2 regions of the Massilia jejuensis genome follow, and region 2 is predicted to be linked to the other one. Evidence: predicted binding sites of a transcription regulator. Region 2 holds the regulator's gene; the other holds the start of a gene.
What was found. Region 2 encodes LexA, which represses DNA repair genes until DNA is damaged. Its sites were predicted from a motif close to ACTGTATNNNNATACAGT; they were not measured.
Positions count from the first base shown of each region.

Region 1: a site for LexA is predicted at 3,503-3,520, ahead of ACFPOU_RS14760 (putative DNA modification/repair radical SAM protein). Genes of this name have one in related genera too.

Region 1 covers NZ_JBHSMS010000044.1:6,388-11,770, reverse strand. Annotated here, with positions in the region: gene ACFPOU_RS14770 (tetratricopeptide repeat protein) at 1-568, shown strand, start outside; gene ACFPOU_RS14765 (M16 family metallopeptidase) at 643-3,417, shown strand; gene ACFPOU_RS14760 (putative DNA modification/repair radical SAM protein) at 3,533-4,765, shown strand; gene ACFPOU_RS14755 (UdgX family uracil-DNA binding protein) at 4,762-5,383, shown strand, end outside.
Region 2 covers NZ_JBHSMS010000079.1:53,489-66,077, reverse strand. Annotated here, with positions in the region: gene ACFPOU_RS22020 (CvpA family protein) at 1-405, shown strand, start outside; gene purF (amidophosphoribosyltransferase) at 471-1,994, shown strand; gene ACFPOU_RS22010 (cystathionine gamma-synthase family protein) at 2,048-3,289, shown strand; gene ACFPOU_RS22005 (tetratricopeptide repeat protein) at 3,364-4,125, shown strand; gene lexA (transcriptional repressor LexA) at 4,313-4,948, opposite strand; gene rpsF (30S ribosomal protein S6) at 5,190-5,591, shown strand; gene priB (primosomal replication protein N) at 5,622-5,915, shown strand; gene rpsR (30S ribosomal protein S18) at 5,953-6,243, shown strand; gene rplI (50S ribosomal protein L9) at 6,280-6,732, shown strand; gene ACFPOU_RS21975 (replicative DNA helicase) at 6,853-8,238, shown strand; gene ACFPOU_RS21970 (DUF47 domain-containing protein) at 8,328-8,954, shown strand; gene ACFPOU_RS21965 (inorganic phosphate transporter) at 8,979-9,989, shown strand; partial or broken gene ACFPOU_RS21960 (IS110 family transposase) at 10,003-10,327, opposite strand; gene ACFPOU_RS21955 (PhoH family protein) at 10,461-12,245, opposite strand; gene ACFPOU_RS21950 (peroxiredoxin) at 12,466-12,589, opposite strand, start outside.

The sequences.
Region 1 (5,383 bases), on a different contig from region 2:
TCCGGCCCAGGCGGTCCACTGGTACCTGCAGGCGGCGCAGCAGGGGCATCTGCGCGCCCAGTTCGATCTCGGCCTGCGCTACGAGAACGGCGTAGGCGTGGCGCAGGATGCGGCGCGCGCCCTGGGCTGGTACCGGCGCGCGGCCGACCAGGAATACGCGCCGGCCCAGCACATGGTGGGCGTTCTGCTCGAACGCGACGGCACGGGCGACCCGCGCGAGGCGGCGGGCTGGTACCGCAAGGCGGCCGACCAGGGCCACGCGCTGGCCCAGTTCGCGCTGGCGCTGCGCTACGACAGTGCCCACGGCGTGGAGCGCGATTACGAAGCTGCCCACTTCTGGTACCTGTGCGCGGCGCGCCAGGGCCATGCGCGCGCGCAGTTCAACCTCGGCGTGATGTACGCGGCGGGACAGGGCGCGCAGCGCGATCTGCTGCAAGCCTACGGCTGGCTGGCGCGCGCCGCCGGCGCCGGCCTGGCGGGCGCCGAGCCTTACCTGAAGCGGATGACGGCGCGCATGGATGCGGGCCAGCTGGCGCTGGCGCAGGGCTTGTCGCAAGAGGCGGCCTGAGTACTCGCACTGCCGCGCACCCGCCGCCTTGCACCGCATCCGCCCACCATAAGCACACCACCCCACGGAGACCCATGAACAAAGCGCTACTCGCCGCACTGGCCCTTGCCTGCGCCTCGGCCGCCACGCTGCCGGTGCCCGCCGCATCGGCACCGGCAGCCGCCGCCGGCAAGACACCATCGTTCGACCGCAAGGCCTACACGATCGCCCACAAGAAGTTCGTGCTGCCGAACGGCCTGACCCTGGTCGTGCATGAAGACCACAGCGTGCCGGTAGTCGCCGTCAACATGTGGTACCACGTCGGTTCGCGCAACGAGAAGCGCGGCAAGACCGGCTTTGCGCATCTGTTCGAGCACTTCTTCTTCAACGGTTCCGAAAACTACCCGCATGGCTTTCGGGAGGCGATGGACGACCTGGGTGCGAACAACCGCAACGGCACCACCAATACCGACCGCACCAACTTCTTCGAGGACGTGCCGGTGTCCGCGCTCGAGCGCACCCTGTTCCTCGAGTCCGACCGCATGGGCTTCCTCGGCAACTACATCTCGAAGGAGATGCTCGAGCGCGAGCGCGGCGTTGTGCAGAACGAAAAGCGCCAGGGCGAGAACCAGCCGTATGGCCGCGTGCGCAACGAAATCGGCGCCAAGATGTATCCGCACTCGCACCCGTACTCGTGGTCGACCATCGGCAGCATGGAAGACTTACAGGCCGCCTCGCTGGACGACATCCGCGAGTGGTACCGCACCTACTACGGCCCGAACAACGCGGTCATCTCGCTGGCCGGCGACATCACGCCGGAGAAGGCGCTGGAACTGGTGACCAGGTATTTCGGCGCGATCCCGCCCGGCCCGCCGCTGCCGCGCACCGAGCGCTGGATCCCCACGCTCGAACGCAATATCCGCGACGAGATGCAAGACCATGCGCCGCAGGTGCGCATCTACCGCAGCTGGCATGCCGCTGCCTGGCGCGACGCCGACACCCCGCGCCTGGCGCTGCTGGCCGACGTGCTGGCCGGCTCGAAGAGCGCGCGCCTGGACAAGCGCCTGGTCTACGACCAGGGCCTGGCGACCAGTGTCAGCACCCATGTCAACGACGCCGAACTGGGCGGCACTTTCAACATCGTCGCCACTGTCAAGCCGGGCGTCGACCCGCTGGCAGTCGAACGCGAGATCGACGCCATCGTCGCCGAGCTCCTGGCCAAGGGGCCGAGCGCGGCCGAACTGGCGCGCGTGAAGACGCGCACCCTGGCCGATTTCTCGCGCAGCCTCGAGCGCCTGGGCGGCTTCGGCGGCCGTTCCGACGTGCTGGCCGAGAGCATGACCTACGGCGGCACGCCGGACGCCTACCTGACGCGCCTGGAGCAAATGGCCGATGCCACTCCGGCGCAGGTAAAAGCGGCCGGCAACCGCTGGCTGCGGGCGAACCATTACACGATGACGGTGCGCCCGTTCGCCAGGCTGGCGGCAGTGAAATCGACGATCGACCGCAAGCTGCTGCCGGCGCTGGGCGCGGCGCCCGACGTCAAGTTCCCGGCCATGCAGCGCGCGCAGCTGAAGAACGGCCTGAAAGTGATCCTGCTCGAACGCCACACGGCGCCGATCGTGAACGCGACGCTGGCGGTCGACGCCGGCGCGGCCTCGGACAGCAGCGCCAGGGCCGGCGCCGCCTCGCTCGCGCTCGACCTGCTCGACAAGGGCACGACGACGCGCGACACCTTCGCGCTGTCGGACTCCCTGGAAAACCTGGGCGCGCGCCTGTCGACCGCTACCAGCGCCGACCAGTCGCTGGTGCGCCTGCAGACCCCATCGGCCAACCTGGCGACTTCACTGGGTATCATGGCCGACGCCGCGCTGGCGCCAAGCTTCCCGCAAGACCAGTTCCTGCTCCAGAAGTCGCGCCGCCTGGCCCAGATCGGCCAGGAGAAGGCGCAGCCGAACAGCCTGGCCATGCGCGTCATGCCGGCCCTGCTGTACGGCCAGGAGCATGCCTACGGCAAGCCTGCCAGCGGCTTTGCCGGCAGCATCGAAGCGATCACGCGCGAGGACCTGGCGCAGTGGCATGCCGCCTGGTTCCGTCCCGGCAGCGCCACCATCATCGTCGCCGGCGACACCACGATGGACAAACTGCTGCCGGCCCTGGAAGCTTCGTTCGGCCGCTGGGCCGCCGGCAGCGCGCCGAAGAAACCGTCCGCGCATGCCGCGACGAGCGCCGGCAGCAAGGTCTACCTGATCGACAAGCCGGACGCGCCGCAATCGACCATCGTCGCGGCCCACCTGTCGCTGCCGCACGGCCAGCCGGAAGACCTGGCGATCGAGCCGGTGATGCACAACTTCGGCGGCATGGCGACCTCGCGCCTGAACCGCAACCTGCGCCTCGACAAACACTGGAGCTACGGCACCAGCGCGCGCCTGCTCGACGTGCGCGGCCAGCGCAGCTTCATCACGACGGCGCCGGTGCAGACGGATAAAACCGTCGAGGCGATGCGCGAAGTGGCCAAGGAGATCAAGGGCGTGGCAGGCGAGCGTCCGCTGGCCGGCGCCGAGTACGACAGCGTCATGCGCAACATGACCGCGCGCCTGGCCGGCCGCTTCGAAACCCTGGCTGCGCTCGAAAGCGCGGCCCTTGCCAGCGTCAACCTGAACCTGGCGGAGGATTACTGGCGCCGGTATGCGGCCGATTTGAAGGCCTTGACGCCGCAGCAGCTGGGGCAGGCCGCGGCCAGGTTCGTGCAGCCGCAGCAGGTGGTCTGGATGGTGATCGGCGACTTGCGCAAGGTGGAAGCGGGGATCCGTGCGCTGGGCTGGGGCGACGTCGTCGTGCTGGACCAGGACGGCAAGCCGTTACGCTAGGTTAGTGCGACGGTTCCGGTGCCTGAACCGGGATTGTCCCGCCGCCCTGCGCGTGCGGCCGGTGCAGCTTTCCGGGCTGCGATATACTGTACACCCATACAGTTTCTCCGGCCCGATGAAACTTTCCGACAAGCTTGAAATCCTGGCGGACGCCGCCAAATATGACGCCTCCTGCGCCAGCAGCGGGGCGCCCAAGCGCGCTTCCGACGGCAGCGATGGCGGCATTGGCGCAACTAGCGGCATGGGCATTTGCCACAGCTACACGCCCGACGGCCGCTGCGTTTCGCTACTGAAAATCCTGCTCACCAATTTTTGCGTCTACGACTGCCAGTACTGCGTCAATCGCCGTACTTCGAATGTTCCGCGGGCACGTTTTTCGGTGGCCGAAGTGGTGAAACTGACCCACGATTTTTATTTGCGCAACTACATCGACGGCCTGTTCCTCAGTTCCGGCATCATCCAGTCGAGCGATTACACGATGGAGCAGCTCGTTGCCGTCGCGCGCACCCTGCGTGAAGTCCACAATTTCCGTGGCTATATTCACCTGAAAACCATTCCCGACGCCGATCCGGCGCTCATCGCCGAGGCCGGCCGCTACGCCGACCGCCTGTCGGTCAACATCGAGCTGCCGACCCATGACAGCGTCACGCGCCTGGCCCCGGAAAAGAACGTTCACACCATCAAGCTGGCAATGGGTGCGATCCGCCGCAAGCTCGACGAAAAGGCGCAAGAGCCGAAGGCGCCAAGCTTTGCCCCGGCCGGTCAAAGCACGCAGATGATCGTCGGCGCCGATGCCAGTGACGACCAGACCATCCTGAACACGGCCGAGACCTTGTACGGCAGCTACAAGCTCAAGCGCGTGTACTATTCGGCCTTCAGCCCGATTCCGTACAGCCCGGACAGCGTCCCGCTCGCGCCGCCGCCGCTGCTGCGCGAGCACCGCCTCTACCAGGCCGACTTTTTGCTGCGCAGTTATGGCTTCACGGCAGGCGAACTGATGCCGGCGGCCGGCAACCTGGCGCTGGACGTCGACCCGAAGCTGGCCTGGGCGCTGTCGAACCGCGACCATTTCCCGATGGACCTCAATCGCGCCGATGCCGAGATGATCGCCCGCGTGCCCGGCATCGGGCTGCGCAACGCCAAGCGCATCGTCGACCTGCGCCGCCTGCGCCGCATTCGCTGGGAAGACCTGTCGCGCCTGCGCTGCAGCATGAAGAAAGTCGCGCCCTTCGTCGTCACCGCCGACTACAAGCCGGCGCAAGGCCTGGCCAGTTCCGACCTGCTGCGGCGCCACCTGGGCGCGCCGGCCGAGCAGATGAACCTGTGGCCTGAACTGCAGGCGGCATGAACGCGGCGGCCCTCGTTGCCGCCGGCCAGCCGCTGGTGGTCTCCAGCTTCCCCGAGTGGCGTACGGCCGCGCGCGACCTCCTGATGCACGACATCGCGCCGGAACTGGTGACGTGGAACGAGGCCGGCACGCACGCCGTCGACCTGTTCTCGGGTGCGCCGGCGGCCGATCCTTCCGCCGATAATGTCCCTGCCGGGCCGGCCCCGGCACCGCCCGCACCGGCGCAGTCGCCGCGCATCCCGCGCGCGTTCATGGACATGCTGCAGTCGGCCGCCTGCTGCCGCGTGCCCGACCGCTGGGCTTTCCTGTACCGCGTGATCTGGCGCTGGCAGCACGGCGAGCACGACGTGCAATCGCCGGCCGACGTCGACGGCGTCAAGCTCGCGGCGATGGTGAAAGCGGTGCGCCGCGAGGAGCACGACATGCATGCCTATATCCGATTTCGCGAGCGTCCCGTCGATGCCGGTCCGCCGCGCTTTGCCGCCTGGTTCGAGCCGCGCCACGACGTGCTGCCGCAGGTGGCCGAACACTTCGTCAAGCGCATGGGCGGCGTCACCTGGATGATCGGCACGCCCGAGGCCAGCGTGATGTGGGACGGCGCCACGCTGCACCATACCG
Region 2 (12,589 bases):
CTGTCCCTGACGGGCTGGATCGTGGCCTTCGTCGTGGCCAACGCCTATGGCGCGCGCCTAGCGCCCCTGTTACCGGCTATGATTCCCGGCGACACGGCGCGCCTGATCGTGGCCTTCATCGCGCTGTTCCTCGGCGTGCGCATCCTGATGGGCCTGTTGTCGCTGGCCATCGGCGCCTTGATCGAAGCGTCCGGCCTGTCGCTGGCGGACCGCGGCCTGGGCGGCCTGTTCGGGCTGGCGCGCGGGATTGTAATCGTGCTGGCCGCCGTCATATTGTGTTCCATGACCGCCATTCCCCAGCAAGCATTCTGGAAAGACGCGCTGCTGTCCCCGCTGGCCGAGGCCGGAGCGCGCACCGTCAAGCCCTTTCTCCCTGCTGCGCTGGCGCAGCACCTGACATTTTAAGCATTCGTTTTGACATCTTCGTTTTGAAATCTTCCGCAACAGCATTCAGTTTTTAGGAGCGCACCATGTGTGGCATCGTCGGCGTCGTCTCGCAAACCCCCGTCAACCAGTTGTTGTATGACGCATTGTTGCTGTTACAGCACCGCGGTCAGGACGCTGCGGGTATTGCAACCAATCACAGCAGCATGTTCTCGATGTACAAGGCCAATGGCCTGGTTCGCGACGTGTTTCGCACCCGTAACATGCGTTCCCTCCAGGGCAATACCGGGATCGGCCATTGCCGCTACCCGACCGCCGGTTCGTCCAGCGAGGAAGAGGCGCAGCCCTTCTACGTGAACGCGCCATTCGGCATCACGCTGGCGCACAACGGCAACCTGACCAATCAGGCCGAGCTGAAGGAAGCGCTGTTCCACAACGACCGCCGCCACATCAACACCGGTTCCGACTCGGAGGTGCTGCTCAATGTGCTGGCGCACGAGATCCAGGAAGCGGCCGACGGCTATTCGCTGGGCGCCGATGCCGTCTTCAAGGCGGTCGGCCAGGTGCACCGCCGCGTGCGCGGCGCCTACGCCGTCGTCGCCCAGATCGCCGGCCACGGCCTGCTGGCCTTCCGCGATCCCTACGGCATCCGTCCGCTGTGCCTGGGCATGAGCGAAGGCGAGGGCGGCATCGAATACATGGTCGCGAGCGAATCGGTCGCCCTCGAGGGCATCGGTTTCCGCTTCGTGCGCGACATCGCGCCGGGCGAAGCCATCTTCATCGATACGAACAGCGTGCTGCACGCGCGCCAGTGCGCCGAGAACCCGTCGCTCAATCCTTGCGCCTTCGAATACGTCTACCTGGCGCGTCCCGACTCGGTGATCGACGGCGCCTCGGTCTACGCCACGCGCCTGAAGATGGGCGAATACCTGGCCGACAAGATCCGCAAGGAGATCCCGGTCGACGAGATCGACGTGGTGATGCCGATTCCGGATTCGTCGCGCCCGGCGGCGATCCAGCTGGCGCTGAAACTGGGCATCGAATACCGCGAAGGTTTCATCAAGAACCGCTACATCGGCCGCACCTTCATCATGCCCGGACAGGGAATGCGCAAGAAATCGGTGCGCCAGAAACTCAACGCCATCGGTTCCGAATTCAAGGGCAAGAACGTGCTGCTGGTCGACGATTCGATCGTGCGCGGCACGACCAGCCGCGAGATCGTGCAGATGGCGCGCGAGGCCGGCGCGCGCAAGGTGTTCTTCGCCTCGGCCGCGCCACCGGTGCTGTTCCCGAACGTGTACGGCATCGACATGCCGACCCGCGACGAGCTGATCGCCTACGGGCGCACGGTCGAGGAAGTCTGCGCCGAGATCACCGCCGACCGCCTGGTCTACCAGGACATCGACGCGCTCAAGCGCTCGATCTCGGACGTGAACCCGGCGCTGACGAACTTCGAGGCGTCCTGCTTCGACGGCATCTATGTGACGGGCGACGTGACCCCGGCCTACCTCGACCAGCTGGAGTCGGCGCGCCATAATGGCGGCAAGCCCAAGCTCGAAGACGAGGTAAGGACCCAGCTGAACCTGAACCCTCCCGTCGCCGCCGAATGAGCCGCCGCGCATCATGTGCCGCGCATAATCCGCCGAACCAGCCCGCCGCCACCATGAGCGAACAAAAACACTACGGTTTCACCACCACCATCCTGCACAACGATCGCCGCAAGGCGATCGAGCAGGGCTCGCTGCACAAGCCTGTCCACACCTCGGTCGCCTTCGGCTACGACGACGCGCGCCAGCTGGCCTCGGTGTTCCAGGGCAAGGAGCCGGGCTTCCGCTACGGCCGCCAGGGCAATCCGACGGTGGCCGCGCTGGAAGACAAGATCACGAAGATGGAAGACGGCGTCGCCAGCCTGTGCTTCGGTACCGGCATGGCCGCCATCGGCGCGCTGTTCCAGGCGCTGCTGCGCGAGGGCGACCATGTCGTGTCGTCGAGTTTCCTCTTCGGGAACACCAACAGCCTGTGGCAAACGGTGGCGGGGCAGGGCGTCGACGTCGACTTCGTCGATGCCACCGATGCCGCCAACGTGGCGGCCGCCCTGCGCCCGAACACGCGCCTCGTCTTTGTCGAGACGATCGCCAATCCGCGCACCCAGGTCGCCGACCTGGCGCGCATCGGACAGCTGTGCCGCGAGCGCGGCATCCTGTACGTGGTCGACAACACGATGACCACGCCCTACCTGTTCCGTCCGAAGGCGGTCGGCGCCGGCCTGGTCGTCAATTCGCTGACCAAGTCGATCGCCGGCCACGGCATCGCCCTCGGCGGCGCGCTGACCGATACGGGCCTGTTCGACTGGAGCGCCTACCCTCACATCGCCGACAACTTCCGCAAGCAGCCGGCCGCCGCCCAGGGCATGGCCCAGTTGCGCGCCAAGGCGCTGCGCGACTTCGGTGCCTCCCTCGGGCCGGAAGCGGCGCATCACATCGCGGTCGGCGCCGAGACGCTGGCATTGCGCATGGAGCGCACCAGCGCGAATGCGCTGGCACTGGCGCGGATGCTCGAGGCCGACGAACGCGTCTGCGCGGTGCACTATCCGGGCCTGGCCTCGCATCCGCAGCACCGGTTGACCTGCGAACTGTTCCGCTCCGCCGGCTCGCTGCTGAGCTTCGAGCTGCGCGCGGACATCGACCCCTTCGATTACCTGAACCGCCTGCAACTGGCGATTCCTGCGAGTAACCTGGGCGACACGCGCACGCTGGTCATTCCGGTTGCCCATACGATTTTCTTCGAGATGGGCGCCGAGCGCCGCGCCAGCATGGGCATCGCCGAGTCGCTGATCCGGGTCTCGGTCGGCATCGAGGACAGCGACGACTTGCTGGAAGATTTCCGCGCCGCGCTGGGGGACTGACCGCCCCGGCAAGGCGGTTGAGGCAGCGGGGGCTTCGCGGTATGATGCCTATTTCCCCCGCCCCTGGCCCTTCCATGAAGCGTCTTCTTCTCGTCGCGAGCCTGCTGTCGGCGAGCGCAGCCCACGCCGATCCGCTGTCCGCCGCACATGCGCTGTTCGCGAAAAAATCCTATCCCGAAGCGCTCCAGCTATACACCAAGCTCGGCAATGCCGGCAATGTCGAGGCGCAGCAGCGCCTGGGCGAGATGTACCTGTACGGCGAAGCCGGGGCCGTCGACGAAGCCCGGGCCGAGGCCTGGTTCCGCAAGGCGGCGGCCAAGGGCAATGCGGTCGCCGTCGCCTCGCTCGAACTGATCAAGCAGCGCAGCGCGCGCCGCGCCGAGATCCTGCACTGGGTCGAGCAATACCAGGGCGAAGACCTGAAAAGCGGCAAGTTCAACTGCGCGGTGCCGCGCATTCCCACCATCTCCAAGCAAGCCGCGGACATCGAACGCGTCTCGGCCAGCGTCACCGGCTGGCAGAACTGCTACAACGACTACGTGACGAACCTGAATGCCGCCTCGCCCCTGGTCAAGCGCATTCCCGCCGACATCGCCAAGCTGATGAACCAGGCCGAAACCACGCGCGCCGCCACGCGCCTGGCCCAGGTGCAGGAAAACCTGGCCGAGGAAGCGCGGGTGAGCTCGAAACTGGTGCTGGCCGACCTGGCGGCCTGGCGCAGCGCCACCGAAGCCTACGTGAAGGAGCACAATGCCATCGTCGGGAAGGCGCCCTCGGAAGAGCGCGCGCGCGACATCGAAGCGCGCAAATCCAATTACGCGCCGCCGCGCAACTGAGCGGGCCGGGACGTAAAAAAGGCCGCGAGCGCGGCCTTTTTTACGGCTGGGGATTTGTCGGAGCAGGAGCTGTCCGGTCAAGGAATGCGCCGTTGCCGACGCGCTCGACGAGGGAGCAGCGTGGCCCGGCCTTGCATGGCTGGCCATGCATGGTCAGCAACATGCCCCTTCCTGCCAAGACAGCGTCTCAGTGCCAGCTGCGCATCAGGCCCACGGCCAAGCCTTCGAGCGCGAACTCGTCGCCCGGTTCCACGCGGATGACGGTGAAGTCCGGGTTTTCCGGCAGCAGTTCGATGAGCTCTCCGGTCTTGCGGTAGCGCTTGACGGTCACGTCTTCGCCGATGCGGGCCACCACGATCTGGCCATTCTTGGCGCTGTCGACCTTCTTGACCGCAAGAAAATCGCCATCCATGATGCCGGCGTCGCGCATCGACCAGCCGCGTACCTTCAGCAGGAAATCGGGACGGGCGCCGAACATGGCCGGGTCGACGTTGTAGGTGGCCTCGACGTGTTCCTGGGCCAGGATCGGCGAGCCCGCGGCGACGCGGCCGACCAGCGGCAGCGACATGAGCAGCGCCGCCGGGATGCTGGGCGCCGGCGCCGGCAGGGAGGCGCCGATCAGGCGGATGCCGCGCGAGGTGCCGGAGACGATCTCGATCGCGCCCTTGCGCGCCAGCGCCTGCAGGTGCTCCTCGGCTGCATTGGCCGACTTGAAGCCCAGTTCCCTGGCGATTTCGGCGCGGGTCGGCGGGAAGCCGGTATTGTCGATCGCTTCCTTGATCAGGTTGAGGATCTGTTCTTGCCTTGCGGTGAGCTTGAGCATGGGTCTGGCATGGTTGATGATTCAGACTGTATTTTTGTACAGTATTTCGGCGAATGCAAGGAAAATCCACACTTTTTATCGATTTCTGGTTAGCAAGGTGTCGCGGCCGGGCGACGCCCGACGCCCGGCCTCCATGCATTGCGCCGGCTGCCGTAGCACGCTATAATTGCCGGCTTTCCCTTCCCACACTCGTCTTGACGCCGAGGTGGGCATTTGTTTAAACGTCCTCAAGGAGTGTTGCATGCGTCATTATGAAATCGTTTTTATCGTCCACCCGGACCAAAGCGAGCAAGTCCCGGCGATGATCGAGCGTTACAAGACCACGGTGACGAGCCGCGGCGGTAACATCCATCGCGTCGAAGACTGGGGCCGTCGCCAGATGGCTTACCAGATCCAGAAGCTGCCGAAGGCACACTACATCTGCCTGAACATCGAGTGCGACAACGAGACCCTGGTCGAGCTGGAAACCGCATTCAAGTTCAATGATGCCGTGCTGCGTCACCTGACCGTGAAGATGAAGAAAGCTGAAACGACCCCATCGCCAATGATGAAGTCGGTCCAGCGCGAAGACGCAGCCAAGAGCCACCGTGCGGAAGCCCCGGCCCAGGCCGCCGCTCCTGCTCCGGCCGCCGCTGCTGCCTGATTTTTTCTTGCCAGGAATCGTGAACGGGCAGTGAACCAGCTTCAAGTCGTCGCTACCATCGCTGAACGCGACGTACTGCGCTATACCCCCGCCGGGGTGCCGGTCGTGTCGGCAATCCTGATGCACAGTTCGCAACAGGTCGAGGCAGGGGTGGACCGGCTGGTCGAGTTCGAAATTGCCGCGTTTGCCGCGGGCGAGATTTCGGGCCGCTTCGCCAGTGCCGAGCTCGGCGCCGCGCACCAGTTCACGGGATTTTTGGCCAGGAAGAGTCGCAACAGTAAAGCCCTGGTGTTTCACATCATTGATTTTAGTGCCGCCGCTTAAATTGTTAGCGGCCACCTTTTAGATACAGGAGCCTCAAATGGCATTCGGTAAAAAGTTCGACAAAAACAAAGCCAAGCTTAAAGAGAAGCGCAAACAGCAAAACCCGCTGTTCAAGCGCAAGAAGTTCTGCCGCTTCACCGCCGCGAACGTGGAACAGGTCGATTACAAAGACGTCGACACCCTGAAGGACTTCGTCCAGGAAAACGGCAAGATCATGCCGGCACGTCTGACCGGCACCAAGGCGCACTACCAGCGCCAGGTCGACACCGCGATCAAGCGCGCACGCTACCTCGCGCTGCTGCCGTACACCGACCTGCACAACGCTTGATCGCGTCGTACAGTTCAGAACATCCTGGAGAAAAATATGCAAGTTATCCTTTTGGAAAAAGTTGTTAACGTCGGCAACCTGGGCGACGTGGTCAAGGTCAAGGACGGTTACGCGCGTAACTTCCTGATCCCGCAAAAGATGGCCCGTCGTGCTACTTCGTCGGCGGTCGCCGAGTTCGAAGTCAAGCGCGCCGAGCTGGAAAAAGCAGCCGCTGAAAAACTGGGCGCCTCGCAAGCCCAGGGCGAAAAGCTGAACGGCATGACCATCACCATCGCCCAGAAAGCCGGCGTCGACGGTCGTCTGTTCGGTTCGGTCGGTAACTTCGACATCGCCGAAGCCCTGACCAAGCAAGGTTTCGCAGTCGAAAAAGCGCAGGTGCGCCTGCCGACCGGTCCGCTCAAGACCACCGGCGAACACCCGGTCGCCGTCGCGCTGCACACCGACGTCGTCGTGGAAATCACCGTTGCCGTCGTTGGCGAAGCTGCCTAAATCCTAGCGGTCGTCACGCTTGTTGCACTACAGAAAAAGCCGGGTTTGCCCGGCTTTTTTTACGGCCAGAAACTCTCCAATTGTTTCAGCCGCTCGACACGAAGGGTTATAATGCCCGCCATGAATACCCCCGCAGATCCGCAGATCGAATCGCTGCGCATTCCCCCGCATTCCATCGAAGCAGAGCAGTCCGTCATCGGCGGCCTGCTGCGCGACAATGCGGCCTGGGACCGCATCGCCGACTTCATGCACGCGGACGATTTTTACCGCTACGACCACCGCATCATCTTCGAACAGATGGTGCGCTTGATTAACGGCGGCAAGCCGGCCGACGTGATCACCGTTTACGAGGCCATGGTCTCGCTCGGCAAGGCCGAGGACGTGGGCGGCCTGCAATACCTGAACGCCATGGCGCAGAACACGCCGTCGGCCGCCAACATCCGCCGCTATGCCGAGATCGTGCGCGACCGCGGCATCCTGCGCAAACTGATTACCGTCGCCGACGAAATTTCCGGCAATGCGTTCAATCCGCAAGGCAAGGAAGTCAAGCAAATGCTTGACGAAGCCGAATCCAAGATCTTTGCCATTGCCGAGTCCGGCGCCCGCGGCGCCCAAGGCTGGAATCCGATCCAGCCCCTGCTCACGCAAGTGGTCGAGCGCATCGACGAACTCTATTCGCGCGAAAACCAGGGCGAAATCACGGGCGTGCCGACCGGCTTCATCGACCTCGACCGCATGACCTCGGGCCTGCAGCCGGGCGACCTCGTCATCGTCGCCGGCCGTCCGTCGATGGGCAAGACCGCGTTCTCGGTCAACATCGGCGAGAACGTCGCCATCGAGGCGGGCTTGCCGGTGGCCGTGTTCTCGATGGAGATGGGCGGCACCCAGCTGGCCATGCGTATGCTCGGTTCGGTCGGCCAGCTCGACCAGCACCGCCTGCGTACCGGCCGCCTGAACGACGAGGATTGGCCGCGCCTGACGCACGCCATCCAGAAGATGAACGACGCCCAGCTCTACATCGACGAAACGCCGGCGCTGAACCCGATCGAGATGCGCGCGCGCGCGCGGCGCCTGGCCCGGCAATGTGGCAAGCTCGGCCTTATTATCGTCGACTACCTGCAGCTGATGCAGGGCAGCCAGCCGGGCGACAACCGCGCCGCCGAGATCTCCGAGATCTCGCGCTCGCTCAAGGGCCTGGCCAAGGAATTGCATTGCCCGGTCATCGCGCTCTCGCAGCTGAACCGCTCGCTGGAGCAGCGCCCGAACAAGCGTCCCGTGATGTCCGACCTGCGCGAATCGGGCGCAATCGAGCAGGATGCGGACGTGATCATCTTCCTGTACCGCGACGAGGTCTACAACCCCGACTCGCCCGACAAGGGGACCGCCGAAATCATCATTGGCAAACAGCGTAACGGTCCGATCGGCGCGATCCGCCTGACCTGGATCGGCCAATACACCAAGTTCGGCAACTACAGCGGTAACCTCGCCGTCTACCAAGGCGATTAAGCCGATATTGCGCCGCCGGCACCTGCATCGCATGCAGGCCCGCGGCGGACCCTCGCAGTCCCAAGAGTTTTAAAACGGAGAACCTTTTCATGTTTGGACGCCTGATGCCCACCGAGGGCAAGTTTTTTGATTTGTTCAACCAGCACGCCGCGCTGTGCGTGAAGGGGGCGCAAGAGATGGTTGGCCTGATGACCAACTTCGACGACCTGGAAACCCGGACCCATGCCGTCGAGACCATCGAAAAGCAGGCGGACAAGATCACCTATGCCTGCGTCGACCTGCTGCACAAGACGTTCATCACCCCGATCGACCGCGACGACATCCATAAGCTCATCACGCGCATGGACGACATCCTCGACATGATGGAAGACGCCGCCCAGACCATTTCCCTGTACGACCTGCATGCCGTCACGCCGGAAGCGAAACGCCTGGCCGAGCTGTGCCTGGCCTGCTGCGAGCGCGTCCAGGCCGCCGTCGGCCTGCTGCACGACATGGGCAATGCCGAGAAGATCGTCGCCATCTGCGAAGAAATCGACCGCCTCGAGTCCGACGCCGACCACGTGATGCGCGCCGCCATGAGCAAGCTGTTCCGCGACGAGCCGGACGTACGCAACCTGATCAAGATGAAGGCGATCTACGAAATCCTCGAGACCGTCACCGACCGCTGCGAGGATGTCGCCAACATCATCGAAGGCATCATCGTCGAAAACGCCTAACGCGCGCGCAGAACAAGAATAATCATGGAAACTCTCAACATCAGCATCTACGTGCTGGGTGCGTTGGTGCTGCTCGCCCTCGTCTTCGACTTCATGAACGGCTTCCACGACTCGGCCAATTCGATCGCCACCGTGGTGTCGACGGGCGTGCTGAAACCGCATAGCGCGGTCGCGATGGCGGCCTTCTTCAACTTCATCGCCATTTTCGTCGTCAGCATGAAGGTGGCGCAGACGATCGGCAAGGGCACCATCGACCCGGCCGTGGTCGACCATTACGTGATCTTCGGCGCCCTGGTCGGCGCCATTACCTGGAACGTCATCACCTGGTATTACGGTATCCCATCGTCGTCCTCGCATGCGCTGATCGGCGGCCTGGTCGGTGCAGCCGTGGCCAAGGCGGGCACCGGCGCGCTCATCTCCGCCGGCCTGATCAAGACCGTCATCTTCATCGTCCTGGCGCCGACGCTCGGCTTCATCCTCGGTTCGACGATCATGCTGCTGGTGGCCTGGATCTTCGTGAAATCGACGCCGCGCAAGGTCGATGTCTGGTTCCGGCGCCTGCAACTGGTGTCGGCGGCCGGCTATTCGCTGGGCCATGGGGGCAACGACGCGCAAAAGACGATGGGCATCATCTGGATGCTCCTGATCGCCGCCGGTCACACCAATCCGGCCGATCCCCTGCCACCGGCCTGGGTCATCATTTCCTGCTACGCGGCGATCGCCTTCGGCACGCTGTTCGGCGGCTGGCGCATCGTCAAGACGATGGGCCAGAAGATTACCAAGCTCAAGCCCGTGGGCGGCTTTTGCGCGGAAACCGGCGGCGCCTTCACGCTCCTGCTGGCCAGCTTCTTCGGCATCCCGGTCTCGACCACGCACACCATCACCGGCGCCATCGTGGGCGTGGGCGCGTCGCAGAAGGCCTCGGCCGTGCGCTGGGGGGTAGCGGGCAGCATCGTCTGGGCCTGGGTCTTCACGATTCCGGCCTCGGCCCTCATGGCGGCGATCGCGTGGTGGATCGGCCAGCACATCATGTGAGTGCGTGCCGGGCGAAACGCATCGACGGACGGCATGCCGCCTCGCAGATGGCTTCGGCGTCGATGAAGTCGTTCTTGTTGCTCTTGACGAAGGGACGGACGAATTGCGGGGGAGATTAGCTTGACTTCATGGCCGTAGCCAGCCAGTAGGCGCGCCATGTGATGGGCGCCGGCGCAGGCTTCCATCACGACCGTACAGGCTTGGAATGTGGCGAAGAATTCGATCAGCTGCTTGCGGCTGAACTTCTTGCGCAGCAGGGCCTTGCCTTGGCGGTCCTGGCAGTGCACGTGGAAGCTGTGCTTGCCGAGGTCGATGCCGATAAGCGTAATGTCTTGCATGATGGCCTCCGTCCAGAAAGAACAACACCCTACAAGTTTAGTAACTTGTAGGGTGGAGGGTGACCATCTCATTAAACCTGCGGGCCTTGCGGCGCGCAGGTTTTTTTTTGCAGCGAAAACGGAGTGAAAACGCTTACAACACCTCGCTCGCGTGGTCGGCCAGGCGCGAACGCTCGCCGCGCGCCAGCGTCACGTGTCCGCTGTGGCTCCAGCCCTTGAAGCGGTCGACCACATAGGTCAGGCCGCTCGAACCTTCGGTGAGATACGGCGTGTCGATCTGCGCAATGTTACCGAGACACAGGATCTTGGTACCGGGCCCGGCGCGCGTGACGAGGGTCTTGACCTGCTTGGGCGTCAGGTTCTGCGCCTCGTCGATGATCAGGAACTTGTTCACGAAAGTACGGCCGCGCATGAAGTTGAGCGACTTGATCTTGATGCGCGAGCGGATCAGGTCCTGCGTCGCGGCGCGGCCCCAGTCGCCGGCGTCGGTGTCGGACTTGTTGAGCACTTCCAGGTTGTCGTCGAAAGCGCCCATCCACGGCGACATCTTCTCTTCCTCGGTACCCGGCAGGAAGCCGATGTCCTCGCCCACCGGCACCGTGACGCGGGTGACGATGATTTCGTTGTAGAGCTTGGTTTCCAGCACTTGCGCCAGGCCGGCGGCCAGGGCCAGCAGGGTCTTGCCGGTACCGGCCTGGCCGAGCAGGGTGACGAAATCGCATTCCGGGTCCATCAGCAGGTTCAGCGCGAAATTCTGCTCGCGGTTGCGCGCGGTGATGCCCCAGACGCTGTTTTTCGTGTGGCTATAGTCGCGCAGCACGCGCAGCACGGCGGTCTTGCCGTTGATTTCCTTGACCTGCGCATACATCGGCGCTTCGCCGCCGGAAGGCTCGAGGAACACGAACTGGTTGTTCAGCAGGCTCGGAATGAAGGGGCCGGTGACGCGATAGAACATCGCGTTGTTGCCGTTCTTGTTTTCCTGCCAGGACTCCATGTTCTTGCTGTGCTTGTCCCAGAAGTCGTCCGGCAGCTGGACGATGCCCGAATACAGCAGGTCGGTGTCTTCCAGCACGTGGTCGTTGAAATAATCCTCGGCCGGCAAGCCAAGCGCGCGTGCCTTGATGCGCATGTTGATGTCTTTCGACACCAGCACGATGGCGCGGTCCGGCTGCTCGGCGGCGATCGCCTTGACCACGCCCAGGATCTGGTTGTCGGCCTTGCCCACCGGTAGTCCCTCCGGCAGCAGCGGACCGCTCTGCAGCCTGGTCTGGAAGAACAGGCGGCCCTTCGCATCCTTGTTGCCCAGCTTGGACAATTCGATGCCGGTTTCGATGGCGTCGTCGTCGACATTGGCGATCAGGGCGTCGAGGGTGCGTGAGACCTGGCGGGCATTGCGCGCGACTTCCGACATGCCTTTCTTGTGGTCGTCGAGTTCCTCGAGCGTCATCATCGGCAGGTAGACGTCGTGTTCCTCAAAACGGAACAGGCTGGTTGGGTCATGCATCAGCACGTTGGTATCGAGCACGAAGACCTTGGTGGCGCCGGCCTTGTCGGCGCGCCGGCTGGTCGAGGATTTGACGGTGACTTCGACCGGCTTGTGCTTGGCCGGATGCGGCTCGGCGATATCGGTTTCCTTGAGCTTGGCGACGGTGCCGGCAGCGGCACCGGCACGCGCCGGCCAGGCGGCCGCTTCGCCCTGGGTGGAAGGAACGGCGGCCAGCGGCGCGCTCTTTTCCTTGCGCGCACGGTTCGATTTGGAAGCGGGGACGGCTTTACCGCTGATCAGGTCTTCGACGGGATCGGTTTCCACCGGCGCTGCGGCAACCGCGCGCACGGGGGACTTGCCGGGTTCGGCTTTCGGATAATCGTTTACCGGCAGCAGCGTGGCCGGCTTGGTAGGCATTTTTGGTAGTGGCATCAGGGTCTCAATCTAAAAAAAGTGGAGGACGCCTCGCGCCAGCACGTCGTGGGACGTGCTGCCGGGCGGGTTCGATGCGACTGGAAATACGTTGGGGGCGCGGGCCAGGGCCGGAAGAACCGGCGTGGCAGGCTGCCAGATTGAAATGATGCTGAAATAAAACGGTTGACTCAAAATGACTGGGCTATCCAGCAGAAGGTTGATCGACCGGAGCCATCTGTTACGGCTGGCTCTTCACGAATTCGAGCACTTCATCGACGTGATCGGGGACGTTCACGCCACGCCATTCTTTCACCAATCGACCGTGAGCGTCAACGACAAACGTACTGCGCTCCACCCCGCGC